Regions from separate parts of the Diaphorobacter sp. LI3 genome, predicted to be linked through region 3. Evidence: predicted binding sites of a transcription regulator. Region 3 holds the regulator's gene; each other region holds the start of a gene.
What was found. Region 3 encodes HrcA, which represses chaperone genes, less so after heat shock. Its sites were predicted from a motif close to TTAGCACTCNNNNNNNNNGAGTGCTAA; they were not measured.
Positions count from the first base shown of each region.

Region 1: the regulator HrcA is predicted to act here: its motif matches at 2,129-2,155, upstream of MRB47_RS16940 (co-chaperone GroES).
Region 2: the regulator HrcA is predicted to act here: its motif matches at 2,096-2,122, upstream of rpoH (RNA polymerase sigma factor RpoH).

Region 1 covers NZ_CP094346.1:3,618,175-3,621,447, reverse strand. Annotated here, with positions in the region: gene groL (chaperonin GroEL) at 22-1,662, opposite strand; gene MRB47_RS16940 (co-chaperone GroES) at 1,753-2,043, opposite strand; gene MRB47_RS16935 (bifunctional nicotinamide-nucleotide adenylyltransferase/Nudix hydroxylase) at 2,254-3,273, opposite strand, start outside.
Region 2 covers NZ_CP094346.1:1,043,545-1,046,817, forward strand. Annotated here, with positions in the region: gene MRB47_RS04865 (Bug family tripartite tricarboxylate transporter substrate binding protein) at 1-1,002, opposite strand, end outside; gene rpoH (RNA polymerase sigma factor RpoH) at 1,129-2,064, opposite strand; gene cutA (divalent-cation tolerance protein CutA) at 2,256-2,618, shown strand; gene ftsY (signal recognition particle-docking protein FtsY) at 2,669-3,273, opposite strand, start outside.
Region 3 covers NZ_CP094346.1:3,445,851-3,449,123, reverse strand. Annotated here, with positions in the region: gene recN (DNA repair protein RecN) at 1-373, opposite strand, end outside; gene MRB47_RS16110 (NAD kinase) at 376-1,272, opposite strand; gene hrcA (heat-inducible transcriptional repressor HrcA) at 1,301-2,305, shown strand; tRNA gene MRB47_RS16100 (tRNA-Ile) at 2,359-2,435, shown strand; gene MRB47_RS16095 (Rid family hydrolase) at 2,712-3,104, opposite strand; partial or broken gene MRB47_RS16090 (LysR family transcriptional regulator) at 3,217-3,273, shown strand, end outside.

The DNA.
Region 1 (3,273 bases), 170 kb from region 3:
GCGCAGGCAGGGTCCTGGCAATTACATGCCCATGTCACCCATGCCGCCCATGCCGCCGGGCATGGCGGGGACTGCGGACTCGTCCTTCGGCGCCTCGGCCACCATGGCTTCGGTCGTCAGCAGCAGCGAGGCCACGGAAGCGGCGTTCTGCAGGGCCGTGCGGGTCACCTTGGTGGGGTCGAGGATGCCCATTTCCAGCATGTCGCCGTAGGTGTCGTTGGCTGCGTTGAAGCCGTAGTTGCCCTTGCCGTTCAGCACTTCGTTCACGACCACCGACGGTTCGCCACCGGCGTTGGCCACGATCTCGCGCAGGGGCGCTTCGACAGCCTTCAGCACCAGCTTGATGCCGGCGTCCTGCTCAGGGTTGCCGGTGGACAGGTTGCCCACGGCCTGCTTGGCGCGCAGCAGTGCCACGCCGCCGCCGGCCACGATGCCTTCTTCCACGGCAGCGCGGGTGGCGTGCAGGGCGTCTTCCACGCGGGCCTTCTTTTCCTTCATCTCGACTTCGGTGGCAGCGCCCACCTTGATCACGGCCACGCCGCCGGCCAGCTTGGCCACGCGCTCTTGCAGCTTCTCACGGTCGTAGTCGCTGGTGGCTTCCTCGATCTGGATGCGGATCTGCTTCACGCGGGCTTCGATGTCGGCAGCGGCACCAGCACCGTCGATGATGGTGGTGTTTTCCTTGCCCACTTCGATGCGCTTGGCCTGGCCCAGGTCGGCCAGCGTCACCTTCTCCAGCGTCAGGCCCACTTCCTCGGCGATCACCTTGCCGCCCGTCAGGATGGCGATGTCTTCCAGCATGGCCTTGCGGCGGTCGCCGAAGCCGGGCGCCTTCACGGCCACGACCTTCAGGATGCCGCGGATGGTGTTCACCACCAGCGTTGCCAGGGCTTCGCCTTCGACATCTTCAGCAATGATCAGCAGAGGACGGCCAGCCTTGGCCACTTGCTCCAGCGTGGGCAGCAGGTCACGGATGTTGCTGATCTTCTTGTCGAACAGCAGCACGAAGGGGTTGTCCAGGATCGCGGACTGCTTCTCGGGGTTGTTGATGAAGTAGGGCGACAGGTAGCCGCGGTCGAACTGCATGCCTTCCACGACTTCCAGCTCGTTTTCCAGCGACTTGCCGTCTTCCACGGTGATCACGCCTTCCTTGCCCACCTTGTCCATGGCGTCGGCAATGATCTTGCCCACGGACTCGTCGGAGTTGGCGGAGATCGAACCCACCTGGGCGATTTCCTTGGAGGTGGTCGTGGCCTTGGAGGCCTTCTTCAGCTCTTCCACCAGGGCCGCCACGGCCTTGTCGATGCCGCGCTTGAGGTCCATGGGGTTCAGGCCGGCGGCCACGTACTTGGAGCCTTCGCGCACGATGGCCTGGGCCAGCACGGTGGCGGTGGTGGTGCCGTCACCAGCGATGTCGTTGGTCTTGGAAGCCACTTCCTTCACGAGCTGCGCGCCCATGTTCTGCAGCTTGTCTTTCAGTTCGATTTCCTTGGCCACGGACACGCCGTCCTTGGTCACCGTGGGGGCGCCGAACGAGCGCTCCAGCACCACGTTGCGGCCCTTGGGGCCCAGGGTCACCTTGACCGCGTTGGCCAGGATGTTCACGCCTTCAACCATGCGAGCGCGGGCTTCGCCGCCGAACACTACGTCTTTTGCTGCCATTTTTGGCTCCTACAAATTTGAATCAAATGGGCTGCCAACGCTGGTCTATCAAGCGCAGGCAGCTATGAAAAATGAGTTGACCAGAAGGGATTACTTCTCGACGACCGCGAACAGGTCGTCTTCCTTCATCACCAGCAGCTCGTCGCCATTGACCTTCACGGTCTGGCCGCTGTATTTGCCGAACAGCACGCGGTCGCCGACCTTCACGTTCAGGGCGATCAGCTCGCCCTTGTCGTTCTTCTTGCCAGGGCCAACGGCCAGCACTTCGCCTTGATCGGGCTTTTCCGCAGCGTTGTCGGGGATCACGATGCCCGAGGCGGTCGTGGTTTCGCTTTCGATACGTTTGACGATCACGCGATCGTGCAGGGGGCGAAGATTCATTGCATCTCTCCTGATAACAAAAAGGATTGCGACATCAAACAACGCGCCCTCAACGCGGGCGCAGGGAACTGACACAGCGGTGTTGTTAGCACTCATCTGTTTCGAGTGCTAATGATAGAGGCATTCGTGACAGTTTCAAGGCCGCAGTGTCGGCAGGGCCTGCGATCAAGGTGCGGAAGTGCGGAGGGCAGCCGCACTTCTCCGGCCGCCTCAGTGGACTGTGAGGCGCAAGAAGTGGTCCAGCATGTGAAAGTGGTCTTCAAAGAACGCTTCTTCCATGCCCGCGAGCCGGTCGATGGCCACCCACTCGGCATGCGCCGCGTCGTCAGCCGCCTGCACCGGGGGCAGCGGAGCGTCCTGCAGGTCGAAGTAGTGCGCGTGGGTGATGGTGCGGCCGCGTTGGCTGCGGTCGGGGTGGTCGAACACCGTCACACTGCGCAGCGCCGCGCGCAGCGTGGCCTCGGGCAGGGCGCAATTCGTTTCCTCTGCCAGTTCACGCAGGCAGGACTGCCACAGCGTCTCGCGTTGTTCGATGAAGCCGCCGGGCACCGCCAGCAGGCCACGCCCTGGTGCGTTGGCGCGGCGGATGAGTAGCACGTGGTCCTGGCAGCGCAGTACCGCGTCCACGGTCACGAACACGGGCGGGTAGGGCGCCGTTGCCCAGGCGGCGCGGTAACCGCGCAGCATCTGCCATTCCTGCTGCAGTGTGGCGAAGTGCGGCGTGTGGGCGAATTGCTCCAACAGCGCTTGCGTGGCGGGCGGCAGCATGGGCGCCAGCGGCTGCAGCGCATGGGCCACGGTGGCGGGTGTGGCGCCGAAGTAGGCGTCGCGGATGGCGGTCGCGTCGATGCGGCCCTGGCGCTCCATGCGTATCAATTCCCAGCCCGGAAAGGCGCTGAGGTAGCTGCTCGTGGCGTCCTTGAAATGGCCGACCAGTCCCACGCGCGCCTGCGGCGGGCTGTGGCGCGCCACCGCGTTGCGCACGGCTTCCACCCACACCGCCTCGTTGTAGTAGTCGCGCACCGGCAGCACGGTGAGGCGCGTGCGGTCGCCCTCGGGCAGAGCACCGCGCAGCATGGCTTCGCGTTCGTGCCAGGTGAACGGGTTCTTGGGTGTGCGCGCCTGGAAGGCCGAGCCGACGATGACGATGACCTGCCGCGCCTGTACCAGCGCTTCGCGCAGCAGGGCGAGATGGCCGGTGTGGACGGGCTCGAAGCGGCCGATGAGGAT
Region 2 (3,273 bases), 1.8 Mb from region 3:
GCGGATGCCTTGTTCGCGGATGACGCGGCTCATGGTGGCCGTGTCGGCCTGGATCCGGTTGGCCAGCCCCTCGGCCGAGGAGCCAATGGCCTGCCAGCCCTGCTGGAACAGCTTGGCGCGCACTTCCGGGCTGCGGGCGATCTCACCGATCACGCGGGACAGCCGTGCGCGCACCGGGGCGGGCATGGACGCGGGTGCGGCAAAGGCGTTCCAGATCTCCAGCTGGAAATCGCGCACGCCGGCCTCCGCCAGGCTGGGCACCTCAGGCGCCAGCGTGCTGCGGCCCGCGGAGGTCACGCCGATCAGGCGCAGCTTGCCTGCCCGTGCCTGGGCCTGCGCGAGCGCGGGCGGCAGCAGCGCCATTTGCAACTGGCCACTCAGCATGGCGGTGGCCACCTGCGGGTAGCCGGGGTAGGGTACGTGCACCGGTGCAATGCCGGTGCGCGCCTTGAGCAGCTCGGTGCCCAGGTGGCCCACGGTGCCCACGCCGGGGGTGCCGTAGCTCCAGCGGTCGCCCGCGGTGCGCGCGGCCTGCAGGAAGGCGCGTGCGTCGGCGCCCGCGGGCACGTCGGGCTGGTTCACGGGAGCGGTCAGGACCAGGGGCGATACGCCGATCAGCGACAGCGGCGCGAAATCCTTCACGGGGTCGTAGGGCACGTGTGCGTTGAGCAGCTTGGCGATCGTCAGGTTGCCGTTGATGAACAGGCCGATGGTGTGGCCGTCCTGCGCCTTGGCGACCGCATCGGCGCCGATGTTGCCGCCCGCACCCACCTTGTTTTCCACGACCACGGGTTGGCCCAGGGCCTGGGACAGTGGCTCGGAGAAGGTGCGCGCCGTCAGGTCGGGCGAAGAACCCGGTGGGAAGCCCACGATGATGCGCAGGGGCTTGGCAGGCCAGCCGGGGGTGGCGGGCGCGGCATCCTTCTGGGCCACGGCGGCGCCGCAGGCCGAAGCCAGGGCCAGTGCCAGCAGGCCGCGGCGGGCGAGGGGGTGGGGGAACATGGGTGGCGATCTCCAGTCTGGGCCGGGCAGCCAGGTGCGGCCCCGCCGGCAAAGAAAAAGGCGCGTAGCCGGTGAGGGCTGCGCGCCTGGATTATCTGCCCGCGATCCGGGCTGCTGGGCGAAGGCTCAGGCGTACTCGGCCAGCGCCTTCTTCATCTTTTTCATGGCGGCCACCTCGATCTGGCGGATGCGCTCCGCGCTCACGCCGTACTCGGCCGCCAACTCGTGCAGTGTCATGCCGCCCGAGCCATCGTCGTTCACCTGCAGCCAGCGCTGCTCCACGATGCGGCGGCTGCGTGCGTCCAGGCTGTCCAGGGCGGTGGCAATACCGTCCGTGGCCAGCGCGTCACGCTGGCGCGACTCGATCATGGCGGTGGGCTCATGGCCCGCGTCGGCGAGGTAGGCGATGGGGCCAAAGGCCTGCTCGCCATCGTCGCTGGGAGCGGGGTCCAGCAGCACGTCGCCACCGGACAGGCGCGTTTCCATCTCGATGACTTCCTCGCGCTTCACGTTGAGCTGCTCGGCCACCAGGTCGATCTCGTGATCGGATAAGGTTTCGCGGTGCGTGTCGGCGTCCAGCGCGTCGGCCTTGAAGCCCTGCTTCATGGAGCGCAGGTTGAAGAACAGCTTGCGCTGCGCCTTGGTCGTTGCCACCTTGACCATGCGCCAGTTCTTCAGGATGTACTCGTGGATCTCGGCCTTGATCCAATGCATGGCGTAGCTCACCAGGCGAACGCCCTGGTCAGGGTCAAAGCGCTTGACGGCCTTCATCAGGCCCACGTTGCCCTCCTGGATGAGGTCGCCATGCGGCAGGCCGTAACCCAGGTACTGGCGCGAGATGGACACGACCAGGCGCAGGTGCGACAGCACCAGGCGGCCGGCAGCCTCGACATTGTTGTCATCCTTGAGCTGGCGCGCGTAGCGCTGCTCCTCCTCCTGCGTGAGCAGGGGAAGGCGGTTGACGGCGGAGATATAGGCGTCCAGGTTGCCCAGCGGGGGAACCAGCGCCCACGGGTTCGCGGGCGCGAGGGTCGTCACGGAGGTTGCAGTCTGGAGTGCCATATCGGTAGTCCTTTCTTCCATGCAAATCATATTAGCACTCCATTGGAGAGAGTGCTAAAGGCATAGTTCCCCTACGGATGTAGGAAATAACCACCAAGAGGCGCAACGACGGCCCTTAAAACGCAGGTGGGGCTGCTTCGCCGCGCGTCAAGGGTCCATTGTGCAGGTACGCCTTGTGCCAGACTTCAATCATGACCTCTTCCCGAGACGCACAGATCGCCGTTGTGACCACCACCGTGGGCGACGCCGCCGCCGCACACCGACTGGCCAGCGGCGCTGTCCAGGCGCGCCTGGCCGCCTGCGTGCAGGTGGAGGCCATCACCTCGCACTATGTCTGGCAGGGGGTACAGCAGGCGGAAGCAGAGTGGCGGCTGGTGTGCAAGACGCTGCTGTCTGCCGCGCCCGCCTTACGGGAATGGCTGCGTGCCCAGCACCCCTACGAAGTGCCGCAACTGCTCACCCACGCCGTGCAGGCAGAGCAGGACTATGTGCTGTGGGTGGCGCAGCAGGTGGGCCCGGCCTCGATAGCCGGGGCTGGTCAAGCGCCGCGTTGAAGCCATGACTGGCGGATGCCGCCTGCATCCGCCCACAGGGGGTAACTATCTCAGGTCAGCAGGGCCTGGGCGAATTCGCGTGCGCTGAAGGTCTCCAGGTCTTCCACCTTCTCGCCCACGCCAATGAAGTACACGGGCACGGGCCGCTCCTGCGCGATGGCGGCCAGCACGCCGCCCTTGGCCGTGCCATCCAGTTTGGTGACGATCAGGCCGGTGAGTTGAAGCGCGTCGTCGAACGCGCGCACCTGCGCCAGCGCGTTCTGGCCGGTGTTGCCGTCGATCACCAGCAGCACCTCGTGCGGGGCGCTGGCATCGGCCTTGGTGACCACGCGGCGGATCTTCTTCAGCTCTTCCATCAGGTGCAGCTGCGTAGGCAGGCGGCCGGCAGTGTCCACCAGCACCACATCTTTGCCGCGCGCGCGGCCGGCGGTAACGGCGTCAAAGCTCACGGCGGCAGGGTCGCCCCCTTCCTGGCTGACGATCTCCACCGTGTTGCGCGTGGCCCAGACACCCAACTGCTCGCGCGCCGCGGCGCGGAAGGTATCGGCGGCGGCCAGCAGCACGCTCTCGCCATGGTCGGCCAGATGCTTGGTGAGCTTGCCGATGGAGGTGGTCTTGCCCGCGCCGTTCACGCCGGCCACCATGATCACGGTGG
Region 3 (3,273 bases):
GCAGATGCTCGCCCACGGCACGCATCTGCGCTGCCGTGGCGGGGATGCCGTTGATCCAGGCGCGGCTCTTGCCTTGCACATCGACGGTGCGGCGCAGCAGCAGCGTGTCGTCGCGCGGAAAACCCGCCTCGTCCAGCCAGGCTGCCAGCGCGATGGTGCCACCGTCGAATTCGGCGCAGACGTCGGTGCGCTGTGCGCCTTCGCGGATCACACCGGAGTCGGCACGCGCGCCCAGCACCAGTTGCAACGCGTCGATCAGGATCGACTTGCCGGCTCCGGTTTCACCGGTGAGCACGGTGAAGCCGGCATGCAGGTCCAGCTCGAGCGATCGCACGATCACGAAATCGCTCAGGGCGATCCGCCTCAGGGCCATGGTCAGGAACCTCCCTCGTACCAGCCCAGCTTCTTGCGCAGGGTGGCAAAGTAACTCCAGCCGCGCGGGTGCAGAAAGCACACCCGGTGCGCGGAACGGCGCACCAGTATGCGGTCGCCATGTTGCAGCGATGCGAGCGACTGCATGTCGAAGTTGGCGCTGATGTCGCGCCCGCCGGCCACCTCAATGGCCACCTCGGTCGCGTCGGAAAGCACGATCGGCCGGTTGGACAGGGTGTGCGGCGCGATCGGCACCAGCACCCAGCCGGGGATCGATGGGTGCAGCATCGGGCCGCCCGCAGACAGGGCATACGCCGTGGAGCCGGTGGGAGACGCGACGATCAGGCCGTCGGCGCGCTGGTTGGAAACGAATACGCCGTCCACCTCCACGCGCAGCTCCACCATGCCGGAGGTGGAGCCGCGGTTGACCACCACGTCGTTGAGGGCCAGCGCCTCGAACACGCACTCGCCACCGCGCATCACGCAGGCTTGCATCAACGGGCGCACGTCTTCTTCGTAGTCTCCGTGCAGGATGGGCGTGAGCGCGTCCTGGTACCCCTCCAGCGGAATGTCGGTAATGAAGCCCAGCCGCCCCTGGTTGATGCCCACCAGCGGCGTGCCGTAGCCGGCCAGCCGCCGGCCCACGCCCAGCATGGTGCCATCGCCGCCTACGACCAGGCACAGGTCGCATTGCCGGCCGATCCCCTCCACATCCAGCGTGTGGTATTGCGTGAGGCCCGTGTGGGCGGCGGTTTCGGCCTCCAGCGTCAACTCGCAGTCCTGCTGGGTGACGAACTGGGCAATGCTCTCGATGATCTGCCGTGCGCTGTCGGACGCTGAAACGGCGCCAGGCCCCGGGTATTTGCCTATGACTGCAACGCGGCGGAAGATGGGCTTCATGCAGAAATTACATCATTAAAATGATTCAATGCTTGATGACCGCTCCAAGTTGTTACTCAAGGCCTTGGTGGAACGCTACATAGCCGAGGGGCAGCCGGTCGGCTCCAGAACCTTGTCGCGGGCATCAGGGCTTGAATTGTCGCCCGCCACCATACGCAATGTGATGGCAGACCTGGAGGACCTGGGGCTTATTGCCAGCCCCCACACCTCCGCGGGCCGTGTGCCCACCGCCAAGGGCTATCGCCTGTTCGTCGACACCATGCTCACCGTGCAGCAGGAGCAGTTGCCGACAGTCCAGCTCATGCCCGAGCAGCCGCAGAAGGTGATCGCCAACGCCGCCCACCTGTTGTCGAGCCTGTCGCAGTTCGTGGGGGTGGTGATGGCGCCGCGGCGCGCCTCGGTGTTTCGCCACATCGAATTCCTGCGGCTGTCCGAGAAGCGCTTTTTGGTGATCATCGTCTCGCCCGACGGTGATGTGCAGAACCGCGTGATCTTTACCGAGGTCGATTACTCCCAGTCGCAACTGGTGGAGGCCGCCAACTTCCTCAACGCCAACTACGCGGGCCTCACCATGGAGCAGGTGCGCGAGCGCCTGAAGCTGGAGGTGGACAAGCTGCGCGGAGAAATCGCGGCGCTGATGCAGGCCGCGGTGAGCGTGGGCTCGGAGGCCATGTCGGGGTCGCAGGACGAAGTGGTGTTCTCGGGCGAGCGCAACCTGCTGTCCGTGAGCGATTTTTCCAGCGACATGAGCCACTTGCGCCGTGCGTTCGACCTGTTCGAACAAAAGACGCAGATCCTGCGCCTGCTGGACATTTCCAGCCGGGCAGAAGGGGTGCGCATCTTCATTGGCGGAGAGAGCCAGGTGGTGCCATTTGAAGAGCTGTCCGTGGTGAGTGCACCCTATGAGGTCGACGGTCAGGTGGTGGGCACCCTGGGCGTGATCGGCCCCACGCGCATGCCCTATGACCGCATGATCCAGATCGTGGACATCACCTCCAAGCTGGTCTCCAACGCCCTGAGCCACCGGAAGTAGCCCCTACAATACGCGCCGCTGCGCCGCCTACGAGGCAGGGCAGCGCACCCCTTGGGGCGTTAGCTCAGTTGGTTAGAGCAGAGGACTCATAATCCTTTGGTCGTTGGTTCAAGTCCAACACGCCCTACCAAGTAGAAAAGGAAATCCTGCTATCAGTACGGTAGCGGGATTTTTTCTTTGGGGGTTCATGTAGCCATCAGGCAATGGTTTTGGGTGGCTTGCCGTCAGTTCACCCATCGCTGTCGATCGACCTCTAGTCGCTGGACTTTTCCCCGAAGCTCGATGCCGGCGAGTATTCACTGGCTGCGCTGACACCGGAACTGATCGCCAAGTACCGCGACGACCGACTCTCTGACCTGGATCGCAAAGACTCCAAGGGCAAAGCCTTTCCCCAAGGACTCAGTGTTTAGCTTGGAAGCTTCGCGATTACCTTGATTTCGAACTGGAAGCCGTAAAGCCAGGTTACGCCGATACCGGTCAGCGTGGGATAGGGGGCCTTGCCCCAATAGTCCGGCACGATCTGCCAAATGCGCTCGAAATTCTTCTCGGGATCCACTACGAACACCGTCACGTCGACTACGTCGTCAAAGCTGCACCCGGCTGCCTCCAGCACAGCGTTCAGGTGAGTGAAAGCGAGGCGGACTTGAGATTCCAGATCGGGCTCTGGCGTGCCATCTCCACGGCTGCCCACTTGGCCCGAGACGAATAGAAAGCCGTTGGACCGGACCGCTGGTGAGTAGCGGTTCTTCTCGTAAAGAGCTTGGCGGCCTGGCGGGAAGACAACGTCGCGTGGAGGCATGGGGATATCTTTCATTGGTTAAAAGAATCCACTGTAGACACGGGATCTGTTCGGATAAACAGGAAAGTATCATCAACACTGTTTGCAAAATCCGGACAATCTCCTGACCTCGATGGATCGTTTCGACGCTATGGTGGCCTTTGCTCGCGTGGTAGAGACACGCAGCTTT